DNA from 2 places in the Dellaglioa sp. L3N genome. Region 2 is predicted to be linked to the other one. Evidence: predicted binding sites of a transcription regulator. Region 2 holds the regulator's gene; the other holds the start of a gene.
What was found. Region 2 encodes CtsR, which represses protease genes until heat stress. Its sites were predicted from a motif close to TTGGTCAAAAAAGGTCAAANA; they were not measured.
Positions count from the first base shown of each region.

Region 1: ACVPPR_RS06575 (ATP-dependent Clp protease ATP-binding subunit) is a predicted target of CtsR. The motif match lies at 3,849-3,869, and genes of this name have one in related genera.

Region 1 covers NZ_CM142928.1:1,305,097-1,311,716, forward strand. The annotation lists gene ACVPPR_RS06550 (glycosyltransferase family 4 protein) at 1-26, opposite strand, end outside; gene ACVPPR_RS06555 (glycosyltransferase family 4 protein) at 57-1,235, opposite strand; gene ptsP (phosphoenolpyruvate--protein phosphotransferase) at 1,386-3,107, opposite strand; gene ACVPPR_RS06565 (phosphocarrier protein HPr) at 3,107-3,373, opposite strand; gene ACVPPR_RS06570 (hypothetical protein) at 3,536-3,724, opposite strand; gene ACVPPR_RS06575 (ATP-dependent Clp protease ATP-binding subunit) at 3,928-6,153, shown strand; gene ACVPPR_RS06580 (MucBP domain-containing protein) at 6,308-6,620, shown strand, end outside.
Region 2 covers NZ_CM142928.1:1,586,852-1,593,471, forward strand. The annotation lists gene ACVPPR_RS08210 (ATP-dependent Clp protease ATP-binding subunit) at 1-1,387, opposite strand, end outside; gene ACVPPR_RS08215 (CtsR family transcriptional regulator) at 1,402-1,869, opposite strand; tRNA gene ACVPPR_RS08220 (tRNA-Pro) at 2,004-2,077, opposite strand; tRNA gene ACVPPR_RS08225 (tRNA-Arg) at 2,084-2,157, opposite strand; tRNA gene ACVPPR_RS08230 (tRNA-Leu) at 2,172-2,260, opposite strand; tRNA gene ACVPPR_RS08235 (tRNA-Gly) at 2,272-2,343, opposite strand; tRNA gene ACVPPR_RS08240 (tRNA-Thr) at 2,359-2,434, opposite strand; tRNA gene ACVPPR_RS08245 (tRNA-Leu) at 2,449-2,530, opposite strand; tRNA gene ACVPPR_RS08250 (tRNA-Lys) at 2,550-2,622, opposite strand; tRNA gene ACVPPR_RS08255 (tRNA-Val) at 2,626-2,698, opposite strand; rRNA gene rrf (5S ribosomal RNA) at 2,713-2,828, opposite strand; rRNA gene ACVPPR_RS08265 (23S ribosomal RNA) at 2,914-5,833, opposite strand; tRNA gene ACVPPR_RS08270 (tRNA-Ala) at 5,975-6,047, opposite strand; tRNA gene ACVPPR_RS08275 (tRNA-Ile) at 6,075-6,149, opposite strand; rRNA gene ACVPPR_RS08280 (16S ribosomal RNA) at 6,228-6,620, opposite strand, start outside.

The DNA.
Region 1 (6,620 bases), 280 kb from region 2:
GCAGAAAACATATTAATTAATAGCATAATTGAAACTCCTTTAAAAATAGATTCATTTTATAGATGACTAATCTCGTCATCTTCTTCCATTTCAACATATTGAATCTGAGCATCTTGATAAAATGCAGCGACTTTAGACCCAAAGGTTGCAGCCGAAATTTCTTTTAACTTATCCAATCTAGGCTCTGGATTAATTTTTTCATTACGTTTATTGAAATAATAGATGATATCCGTAACCATTTCAGCTTCAGAAGCAAATGTTTTACCGATTTCTGGTTGATCCATTAATTCATCGGTATATTCACCCGTTTTAGCCAACACTGGTGTCCCAGCCGCTAAAGCTTCAATAAATGTTAAGCCTTGTGATTCCGTCACAGAAGCAGATACAAATAAATCTGCTAACTGATAAAAATGGCATACTTCATCATTATCTACTTCGCCAGTAAATCGAATATTCTCTTGTAAATTTAAAGTAACCACTTGTGCTTCAAGTGTTTCTCGGGCGGGTCCATCCCCAACAATCAATAATAAAACATTTGGAATCTTCTCAATAATTGCTGGCATCCCGTCAATAATTTCTTTTGTATTCTTTTCAAATGCTAATCGACTTAACGCAAGCATCACTGGACGATCTTCGGCAATATCTAATTTAGCACGATAATCTTCTGTTTCCACCTGTTCAAATTGAGAAATATCCACACCCGTCGGAATAACGCGCATTTCTGATTTCACACCATATTCTTGTAGCAAGTTCTGAACACGAGCACTTGGCGCAATAATTCCACTCATATGGAAGGTAAATGTCTTCGTCATTTGTTTAACATGATAAGGCTTCAATAGTTTACCATTTGCAATGTAATGTAAATAATCTTCATACATCGTATGGTACGTATGTAAACAAGGAACCTTTAAGTTTCTCGCAACAAACTTACCAATCCAGCCCATAGAAAATTCAGTTTGTGTATGGACAACATCTAAGTTTAGTTCTTTAGCCACTTGGTACGCCTGAAATAAGCCTCTAACAGCGATTCGTCTGTCCGTAAAAGAAATAAATGGGATGCTAGAAAACCTAAATATATTACGTTCATAAACTGTTTTATCAACTCGTGGATCAGTCGTTGTAAAGATATAAACTGTATGACCCTCTTTTTCGAGTTCATTTCTTAATGTCTTTATCGAAGTCGCCACACCGCTCACTTGTGGAAAATATGTATCTGTAAAAATCCCAATATTCACGATAAGGTCTCCTGTCTGTTTTGATATAATAAGTTTAATTATATTGGTTTCTAGTCCGTTATGCAATAGAAGTCCATTTTTCTCATTTGTTCCCAATTGAACGCAAAAAAAAACTGATAATCATAATTATCAGTTTTTCAAAAAAATTAATTACTTCATGTAAGATTCAACTAATGCAATAACTTCTTCATTAGTTTCACAATCAGTAACAGCTTTATCAGCTAATTCTTTCATTTTTGTTGTATCTAATTTTTTCATTAAGCTACGTGTTTTAAGGATTGATGATGCACTCATTGAGAATTCATCAAGACCCATTCCAGCTAAAATAGGCACAGCAATTTGATCTCCGGCCATTTCACCACACATACCTGCCCACTTACCTTCTTTATGAGCCGAATCAATTACCATTTTAATTAAACGTAAAATTGATGGGTTATAAGGTTGGTAAAGGTATGAAACTTGTTCATTACCTCGATCAGCAGCCATTGAATATTGAATTAAATCATTTGTACCAATACTGAAGAAATCAGCATATTTAGCTAAATGATCACCATTCATAACAGCAGCAGGAATCTCCATCATCATACCAACTTCAAGTTTATCTGCTACTGGTACCCCAGCGTCAATTAACTTAGTACGTTCTTCAACATAAATTGCCTTAGCTGCTTTGAACTCATTAACAGTTGCAATCATTGGGAACATAATTGCTAATTGTCCATAATGAGAAGCTCTAAGCAAAGCACGAAGTTGTGTTCTAAAGATATCTTGACGATCCAAACTAATACGGATTGCACGGTATCCTAAGAAAGGATTCATTTCTTCTGGTAATGGTAAGTAAGGTAGTTCCTTATCGCCACCAATATCCATTGTTCTTACAACAACTTGTTTGCCGTCCATTCCTTCAACTGCAGTTTTATAAGCTTCAAACTGTTCGTCTTCTGTAGGAAATTCACTAGCATCCATGTATAAGAATTCTGAACGGAATAATCCAACTGCTTCAGCACCATTATCTTGTGCACCAGCAACATCCTTAGGTGTACCAATGTTAGCAGCTAAATCAAAATGCACGCCATCAGCCGTAATTGTTTTAGCGTCTTTTAATTCTTTCCATTCAGCTTTTTGATCAGAAAAAGCTTTTGCCTTTGCTTCGTATGTTGAAATTTCTTCAGCAGAAGGATTGATAATTCCGTCACCGTTGATACCATCAACAATCACCATATCGCCTTCTGAAATTGCAGTTGTTGGATCACCAGCACCTACAACAGCAGGGATTTCAAGCGTTCGAGACATAATAGCAGAATGAGACGTACGTCCACCAACATCAGTAATAAATCCCTTAACAAATTTACGATTTAATTGAGCAGTATCCGATGGTGTTAAATCATGCGCAACGACCACAACTTCTTGGTCAATAAGCGCAGGATTAGGAATCGAAACGCCTAATAAATGGCTCATCACACGTTTTGTAACATCACGAACATCGCCTGCACGTTCTTGCATATAAGCATTATCAGTCATGCCTTCAAACATTGAGATGAACATATCTGTTACATCTTTCAATGCTGATTCAGCGTTAACCTTATCATTTTTGATTTTATCGCCAATGTTACCCATAAGTTCAGGATCTGAAAGGATTGTCAAATGAGCTTCAAAAACCTCGGCTTCTTCAGCACCGAGGTTTTCTGCAGCTTTTTGTTTGATTATTTTCAAATCTTCACTTGATGCAGCAACTGCAGCATCAAGACGTTTAATTTCTGACTCTGGATTGTCAATGCTTACTTGCGAGAATGATAAATCGGGTTGAACTAACATATATGCTTTAGCAATGGCAATACCATCACTAGCAGCAATCCCCTTTAACATTTTCGACATTATTCAGCAAGTCCTTCTTTCGTCATTGTTTCTGTAATAGCTGCGATTGCGTCTGCTTCATCAGCACCATCAGCAGTGATTGTAACATCAGCGTTTTGACCAACACCTAATGACATAACACCCATGATTGATTTTAAGTTTACTGATTTTTCTCCGTAAACCAAAGCAACATCAGCAGTGAATTTACTTGCTGCTTGTACCAATAATGTAGCTGGACGTGCGTGGATACCTGTTTCTGCAATTACGTGAAAGTCTTTCTTTTCCATGATTATATATCTCCTTGGTGTTCTATATTTTTTATTTTAGAAAAATGTACAACCCACTTACAAAAGCAAAGAACACGTTTTCATTAGTAAGTTAAACACATTAATCTCTAGAAATAAATAGTACCATTTTTTAAAAAATGATACAAGTCTTTAGCCACTTTTTTAGTTTTTTAAACTAACATATTTATAGATAATTTGTCCTTCTCTTTGTGCATTACCAACAATTGCCTTACGTAATTTTTCTTTTTGCCAAACAAGTTGAAACGCCATAAATTCGTCTGGATTAATGGTGATGGTCTCTATTTCGCCGGCAATCAACGCATCAATCTTTGCTTTATAATCTTCACTCATTTTTCAAACCCCTTTTCACTGAAATCTACTATACTATTTCATTATAGATTAGCCTTCATAAAATGTAAAAAAGTGAGGGCAAGTTACTTGCAGAAATTTTTTAAGTTTTGTATAATAATCATCGAAGGTCAGAGATGGTCAATCCACTTTGATCTTAAATAAAATAAACGATAACGAATTAAATACGAAAGGTTGTGACACATATGATCTGTCAAAATTGTCAAATCAATCAAGCAACAATCCATTTATCAACTAATTTAAATGGACAACACCAAGAATACAATTTATGTCAAAATTGTTACCAATTGCTTAAAGACGAACAAGACCGTTTAAGCAATGGTCAAATCCGCAACAACCAACAAGATCCATTTAGCTTTGGTAACCTTGATGAATTGTTCAACGCAATTGCACCAAATAACCAAAATAACAGTTCACAAAGAAGAGACCAAACACCACCTACCCAAGCTGGTAGAAATGGCGGCGGTAATAAAAATAATGGTAAAGATACCGTTCTTGGCCAATTTGGTCTTAACTTAACGGATGAAGCTCGAGCAGGAAACATTGACCCTGTCGTTGGCCGTGACCAAGAAATTGATCAAATTATTGAAATTTTAAACCGACGTACCAAAAATAACCCTGTTTTAATTGGAGAAGCTGGTGTCGGTAAAACAGCCGTCGTTGAAGGTTTAGCTCAAAAAATTGTTGACGCTGCCGTTCCTCAAAAACTACTAAATAAACAAGTCATTCGTTTAGATGTTGTTTCATTAGTTCAAGGCACCGGTATTCGTGGCCAATTTGAAGAACGCATGCAACAATTGATGAAAGAATTAAAAGAAGATAAAAGTATCATCCTCTTTATTGATGAAATTCATGAAATCGTTGGCGCCGGTAATGCTGAAGGCGGTATGGATGCTGGTAACGTCTTAAAACCAGCCCTTGCTCGAGGTGAATTACAACTTGTGGGTGCAACCACTTTAAATGAATATCGTCAAATTGAAAAAGATGCTGCTCTTGCACGTCGTTTACAACCTATTCAAGTTGATGAACCTAGTGTTGCAGAAACAATTGTTATCTTAAAAGGGATTCAAAAGAAATATGAAGCCTACCATCATGTTCATTACAGTGACGAAGCAATTGAAGCAGCCGCATCATTGTCAGACCGTTACATTCAAGATCGTTTCTTACCAGATAAGGCGATTGATTTACTAGATGAATCAGGTTCAAAAATGAATTTGACCATTAAAGCAATTGATCCAAAATTGGTTGAAGAAAAAATTAAGAATGCTGAAACACAAAAACAAGCTGCATTGAGTGACGAAGATTATGAAAAAGCAGCTTACTACCGTGATCAAGTCGCTAAATTCAAAGAATTACAAGATAGCAACACTGATTCTGATGAATTACCAATTGTGACTGAAAAAGAAATGGAACAAATTATTGAAGAAAAAACAAATATCCCTGTTGGTGAATTGAAGGAAAAGGAACAGCAACAATTGAAAAATTTAGCCACTTCCCTTCAAGCTAGCGTCATTGGTCAAGACGCTGCCATCGACAAAGTAGCTCGTGCCATTCGTCGTAACCGGATTGGTTTCAATAAATCTGGACGCCCAATTGGTTCCTTCCTGTTTGTTGGCCCTACTGGGATTGGTAAAACGGAACTTGCAAAACAACTATCTAAAGAATTATTTGGTACAAAAGAATCAATGATTCGTTTTGATATGAGTGAATATATGGAGAAACATTCCGTTTCTAAATTGATTGGTTCACCTCCTGGTTACGTTGGTTACGAAGAAGCTGGTCAATTAACTGAACAAGTTCGTCGTAATCCATACAGCTTAATCTTGTTAGATGAAGTTGAAAAAGCACATCCTGATGTTATGCACATGTTCTTACAAATTCTTGAAGACGGTCGTTTAACAGATTCGCAAGGCCGTACAGTAAGTTTTAAAGATACGATTATCATTATGACATCAAACGCCGGAAGTGCTGATGCTGAAGCTAATGTTGGTTTTGGTGCAACATCTAATGGTGCTACACATGCCATCATTGATAAACTATCTAACTACTTCCGTCCTGAATTCTTGAATCGTTTTGATGATATCGTTGAATTCAATCCACTAAGCAAAGAAAACTTAGTTTCAATCGTAAGTTTGATGCTTAACGATGTAAATGATGTTCTTAAAAATCAAAACTTAGAACTCCGTGTGACAAATCGTGTTGAAGAAAAATTAGTTGATTTGGGTTACAATCCTGCCATGGGTGCTCGTCCATTGAGACGTGTTATCCAAGAACAGATTGAAGACCAAATTGCTGACTTCTATCTTGATAACCCTGATGTAACGAAATTGGTTGCAAAGATTGAAAAAGACGAAATTAAAATTTCATCAGATACTCCTTCTGATGATAAAGAATCAGATAAAGCTGAATAAAAGACCAAATTAAAGGCGCTAACTCAGAATTAATTTTCTGAAGTTAGCGCCTTTTTTTATTTTCATTCGCATTTTGAATAAATAAAATGATCTTTTAAACACTTTTTCCCAATAATTAAGCTTTTTAGGTTATAATTGTGTTATTAGATAATGAATGGAGCTGATTAAAATCGCCTTAAGAGATTTCTTCCGGAATGTGTTGTCTGTTTTTACAAAACCAAGTCAACCTCATCCCACTTCCGATATACAATTCACATTTAATTCAAATCCAACTAAGAAAATAGAACCTTCAAAAATAAAAAGGCATGAAGTCATTGAAAATCAAACTTTTTTACCAACATCTGTTTCTGATGCCACGATGATTATCTACTACAAAGATCAAGATGATCATAATTTGTCACGACCTCAAATTATCAGTGGTACCAAAGGCAGTGATTTGAGAATTCAATTTGACCCCATTCCAGATT
Region 2 (6,620 bases):
AGTCTTCAACTTGTTTTTTAACACGCATTTCTTTTGTACGAATACCCGCTGCTAATTCAAAATCTTGTTGACTTACAGCTTCATCTTTTTGATGACGTAACTCATCAAGTTGATCTTGCTTTTTACTTAATTTTGACTTCGTATTTGGACGTTCAATCCGAACTTGTGCTGCTGCTTCATCCATTAAATCAATTGCTTTATCAGGTAGGAAACGATCTGTAATATATCTATTCCCTAGTTCAACAGCTGCTTCAATCGCGCCATCAGTAATTTGCACATGATGATGGGCCTCATACTTAGGTCGAAGTCCTTTTAAAATAGCAACAGTTTGCTCTTCAGTTGGTTCTTTGATTGTTATCGTCGCAAATCGACGTTCCAAAGCAGCATCAGATTCAATATATTTTTGATATTCATCTAATGTAGTTGCACCGATTACTTGAACTTCACCACGAGCTAATGCTGGTTTCAAAATATTAGATGCATCTATCGCACCTTCAGCACCACCAGCACCAATTAGTGTATGTAGTTCATCAATGAATAAAATAACATCTTTAGTTGTGTAAATTTCTTTTAATATCTTCTTCAAACGATCTTCAAATTCACCACGATATTTTGTCCCAGCAACTAAAGATCCCATATCAAGCATCATTAATCGTTTACCAACCATATCTTCAGGAACATTTCCGTCAATTAATCGTTGGGCAAACCCCTCAGCAATCGCTGTTTTACCAACACCTGGTTCACCAATCAACACTGGATTATTTTTAGTTCGACGACTTAATACCTGAGTCAATCTTTTAACTTCAGAATCTCGACCAATCACAGGATCAATTTGCTTATCACGCGCCATTTTCGTTAAATCACGTGCTAATTCATCTAAAGTAGGCGTTCCTTGTACGACATTTTCTTTATTTCCACGATTTTTTTGCCTTATTTGAACTTCACTAACACCAAGCTGACGGAAGATAAGCTTGCGTACTTGTTTAATATCAGCACTCAAACTACTCATTATTCTTGAAGATAATATTTCATTATTACTTGTTAATGCCAATAAAAGATGTTCCGTCCCCACCTTATTTGCATTTAAATTTTTTGCTTCATCGTTAGCAATTGATAAAATCATTTTTGCCTTTGGTGAATAGGGTAAATAGGTATCATTTTTTGTTAATCTCAATGATCCATAGCCAGTAAATCTTTCAATTTCTTCCATTATATCTTCTGGATCAATATTGAATTGTTTCAACACTTTATCTGCAACACCATTTTGTACTTCAGATAAAGCTAAAAGTAAATGTTCAGTACCAACCGCCTGCTGACGATAGTGCTTAGCCGATTCCTGTGCTCGAATAAGAACTTCTTTTGCACTCGGAGTAAATAAATTGTCCATATTATTACCTCTTTCTACTCTTCATATCGTAAGCGATTAATTAAATTAATTAGCATCTTAGCCCGCATCATATTTTCCAATTTTGTATCTATTCCAAGAAAAACATCTTTTTTTATTGTAGCCAAGATTAAATTAGATTCCTTTTTTGTTAGCGTTTTTTCATCATATAAACTTTGGATAATATCATATCCTTCTTGCTGAGATACATTCGTGCCAATTAAATTTTCTAGTGTTTGAATAAATTCTTGATCTGCAAAAAGATTTACTTTTTCTATCCGAATATATCCACCGCCACCACGTTTACTTTCAACCACATACCCATTTTGAATAGTAAATCGAGTATTTATAACATAATTTATTTGTGATGGCACACAATTAAATAATTCAGCCACTTCGGAACGCTTAATAACTATTTCTTTTTCTTCCGAAAGGATTTTTTTAAAATACTTTTCAATCACATCAGAAATGTTCTGACCCCGCATATTCATCACCTCAAATAGTTTGACTAATGTTGACTTTAATTATACGAAATATAAATCAAAAATGAAAGTCATTTGCCTTGGGTCAACAAAAAAAGGAATTTAAACATTACGTTTAAATTCCTTTTTTAAATTAGTCGGGAAAACAGGATTCGAACCTGCGACCCCCTGGTCCCAAACCAGGTGCTCTACCAAGCTGAGCCATTTCCCGAAAATATGCACCCAGTAGGAGTCGAACCTACAACCTTCTGATTCGTAGTCAGACACTCTATCCAGTTGCGCTATGGGTGCATTAAAACAATAAATGGTGCCGAGGACCGGAATCGAACCGGTACGGTGATCACTCACCGCAGGATTTTAAGTCCTGTGCGTCTGCCAGTTCCGCCACCCCGGCATTTATTGAAAAGCGGAAGACGGGATTCGAACCCGCGACCCCCACCTTGGCAAGGTGATGCTCTACCACTGAGCTACTTCCGCAAAAAAATTAAAAAATGGTGCCGACTAGACGATTCGAACGCCCGACCCCCTGATTACAAATCAGGTGCTCTACCAACTGAGCTAAGTCGGCATAATTGAAAATGATGCGGGTGAAGGGACTTGAACCCCCACGTCTTACGACGCTAGATCCTAAATCTAGTGCGTCTGCCAATTCCGCCACACCCGCAAAAATGTGGAATTGAAAATGAGCCGTGACAGGCTCGAACTGTCGACCCTCTGATTAAAAGTCAGATGCTCTACCAACTGAGCTAACGGCTCAAATGGAGGTTACAGGGCTTGAACCTGTGACCCTCTGCTTGTAAGGCAGACGCTCTCCCAACTGAGCTAAACCTCCAAATAATAAAAAAAGCATGGCAACGTCCTACCCTCGCAGGGGGCGACCCCCAACTACTCTTGGCGCTAAGAAGCTTAACTTCTGTGTTCGACATGGGAACAGGTGTATCCTTCTTGCTATCGCCACCACACTCTTTTTTTGAGAAAACTTATTCTCTCAAAACTAGCTAATATTTATCATTGATTTTTAAGCCGTACACCGATACACATCACTTTGTGGTTAAGTCCTCGACCGATTAGTATTGGTCCGCTCCATACATCACTGTACTTCCACTTCCAACCTATCTACCTGATAATCTTTCAGGGGTCTTACTTCCATAAAGGAATGGGAAATCTAATCTCGAGGTGAGCTTCACACTTAGATGCTTTCAGCGTTTATCTCATCCATACATAGCTACCCAGCGATGCCCTTGGCAGAACAACTGGTACACCAGAGGTATGTCCATCCCGGTCCTCTCGTACTAAGGACAGCTCCTCTCAAATTTCCTACGCCCGCGACGGATAGGGACCGAACTGTCTCACGACGTTCTGAACCCAGCTCGCGTACCGCTTTAATGGGCGAACAGCCCAACCCTTGGGACCGACTACAGCCCCAGGATGCGATGAGCCGACATCGAGGTGCCAAACCTCCCCGTCGATGTGGACTCTTGGGGGAGATAAGCCTGTTATCCCCAGGGTAGCTTTTATCCGTTGAGCGATGGCCCTTCCATACGGAACCACCGGATCACTAAGCCCGACTTTCGTCCCTGCTCGACCTGTAAGTCTCGCAGTCAAGCTCCCTTGTGCCTTTACACTCTGCGAATGATTTCCAACCATTCTGAGGGAACCTTTGGGCGCCTCCGTTACCTTTTAGGAGGCGACCGCCCCAGTCAAACTGCCCACCTGACACTGTCTCCCACCACGATTAGTGGCGAGGGTTAGAGTGTTCATACAACGAGGGTAGTATCCCACCAATGCCTCCTCCGAAACTAGCGTTCCGGTCTCTACGGCTCCTACCTATCCTGTACAAGTTATACAAACACTCAATATCAAGCTACAGTAAAGCTCCATGGGGTCTTTCCGTCCTGTCGCGGGTAACCCGCATCTTCACGGGTATTATAATTTCACCGAGTCTCTCGTTGAGACAGTGCCCAAATCGTTACGCCTTTCGTGCGGGTCGGAACTTACCCGACAAGGAATTTCGCTACCTTAGGACCGTTATAGTTACGGCCGCCGTTTACTGGGGCTTCAATTCTGGGCTTCGCCGAAGCTAACTCATCCTCTTAACCTTCCAGCACCGGGCAGGCGTCAGCCCCTATACGTCATCTTACGATTTTGCAGAAACCTGTGTTTTTGATAAACAGTCGTTTGGGCCTATTCACTGCGGCTGACCTTTCGGTCAGCACCCCTTCTCCCGAAGTTACGGGGTCATTTTGCCGAGTTCCTTAACGAGAGTTCTCTCGCACACCTTAGGATACTCTCCTCGACTACCTGTGTCGGTTTGCGGTACGGGTAGTTATATTCTAACTAGAAGCTTTTCTTGGCAGTGTGACATCAGTTACTTCGCTACTTAATTTCGCTCCCCATCACAACTTGTCCTTAAAGTTAAGCATTTAACTCAACTTCAAACTTGTTGCTTGGACGCACATATCCATCAGTGCGCTTTCTTAGCCTGCTGCGTCCCTCCATCGTTCAAACAAATATAACTAGTACAGGAATCTCAACCTGTTATCCATCGTCTACGCCTCTCGGCCTCGACTTAGGTCCCGACTAACCCTGGGAGGACGAGCCTTCCCCAGGAAACCTTAGTCATTCGGTGGACAGGATTCTCACCTGTCTTTCGCTACTCATACCGGCATTCTCACTTCTAAGCGCTCCACTAGTCCTTACGGTCTAGCTTCGTTGCCCTTAGAACGCTCTCCTACCACGGAACCCTAATGGGTTCCATCCACAATTTCGGTAACATGTTTAGCCCCGGTACATTTTCGGCGCAGAATCACTCGACTAGTGAGCTATTACGCACTCTTTAAATGGTGGCTGCTTCTGAGCCAACATCCTAGTTGTCTATGCAATTCCACATCCTTTTCCACTTAACATGTATTTTGGGACCTTAATTGGTGGTCTGGGCTGTTTCCCTTTCGACTACGGATCTTATCACTCGCAGTCTGACTCCCGGATATAAATCAATGGCATTCGGAGTTTATCTGAATTCAGTAACCCTAGATGGGCCCCTAGTCCAAACAGTGGCTCTACCTCCATGATTCTTAATTCCGAGGCTAGCCCTAAAGCTATTTCGGAGAGAACCAGCTATCTCCAAGTTCGTTTGGAATTTCTCCGCTACCCACACCTCATCTCAGCATTTTTCAACATACATGAGTTCGGTCCTCCAGTGCGTTTTACCGCACCTTCAACCTGGACATGGGTAGGTCACTTGGTTTCGGGTCTACGTCTACTTACTATGGCGCCCTATTCAGACTCGCTTTCGCTACGGCTCCGTCTTATCAACTTAACCTCGCAAGCAAACGTAACTCGCCGGTTCATTCTACAAAAGGCACGCTATCACCCATTAACGGGCTCTAACTATTTGTAGGCACATGGTTTCAGGAACTATTTCACTCCCCTTCCGGGGTGCTTTTCACCTTTCCCTCACGGTACTGGTTCACTATCGGTCACTAGGGAGTATTTAGCCTTGGGAGATGGTCCTCCCGGATTCCGACGGAATTTCTCGTGTTCCGCCGTACTCAGGATACTGCTCTGAGAGATTTTCATTTAGCGTACGGGGCTATCACCCTCTACGGCGAGTCTTCCCAGACTCTTCTGCTATAAAAATCTTTGGTAACTCAAATGAGCAGTCCTACAACCCCAAGAAGCAAGCTTCTTGGTTTGGGCTCTTCCCTGTTCGCTCGCCGCTACTTAGGGAATCGATTTTTCTTTCTATTCCTGCAGGTAATTAGATGTTTCAGTTCCCTGCGTTTACCTCTATATAACCTATGTATTCAGTTAATAGTAACAGTCGATTAAAACTGCTGGGTTCCCCCATTCGGAAATCTCCGGATCAAAGCTTACTTACAGCTCCCCGAAGCATATCGGTGTTAGTCCCGTCCTTCATCGGCTCCTAGTGCCAAGGCATTCACCATGCGCCCTTGATAACTTAACCTAACTTTACATAAAGCAAAGTGGTTTTGTTAAGAACTACGTTCTTAACTAATAAAACGCGGTGTTTCTCGGCTTATTGCTTAAAAATTTAATAAATATTATCTAGTTTTCAAAGAACAAATTCGACAATTAAAATTGTCAATGGAGCCTAACGGGATCGAACCGATGACCTCCTGCGTGCAAGGCAGGCGCTCTCCCAGCTGAGCTAAGGCCCCATAATGGGTATTTTATTAATTGGTAAATGGGCCTAAATGGACTCGAACCATCGACCTCACGCTTATCAGGCGTGCGCTCTAAACCAGCTGAGCTATAGGCCCGTAAACGCTTTTGAGAGTGAATCTCTCAAAACTAAACAAATTTTCGACAAGTGTGTAGGTTTCCGTAATATTCCTTAGAAAGGAGGTGATCCAGCCGCAGGTTCTCCTACGGCTACCTTGTTACGACTTCACCCTAATCATCTGTCCCACCTTAGACGGCTGGCTCCTAAAAGGTTACCTCACCGGCTTTGGGTGTTACAAACTCTCATGGTGTGACGGGCGGTGTGTACAAGGCCCGGGAACGTATTCACCGCGGCATTCTGATCCGCGATTACTAGCGATTCCAACTTCATGTAGGCGAGTTGCAGCCTACAATCCGAACTGAGAACGGCTTTAAGAGATTAGCTTAACCTCGCGGTCTCGCAACTCGTTGTACCGTCCATTGTAGCACGTGTGTAGCCCAGGTCATAAGGGGCATGATGATTTGACGTCATCCCCACCTTCCTCCGGTTTGTCACCGGCAGTCTCATT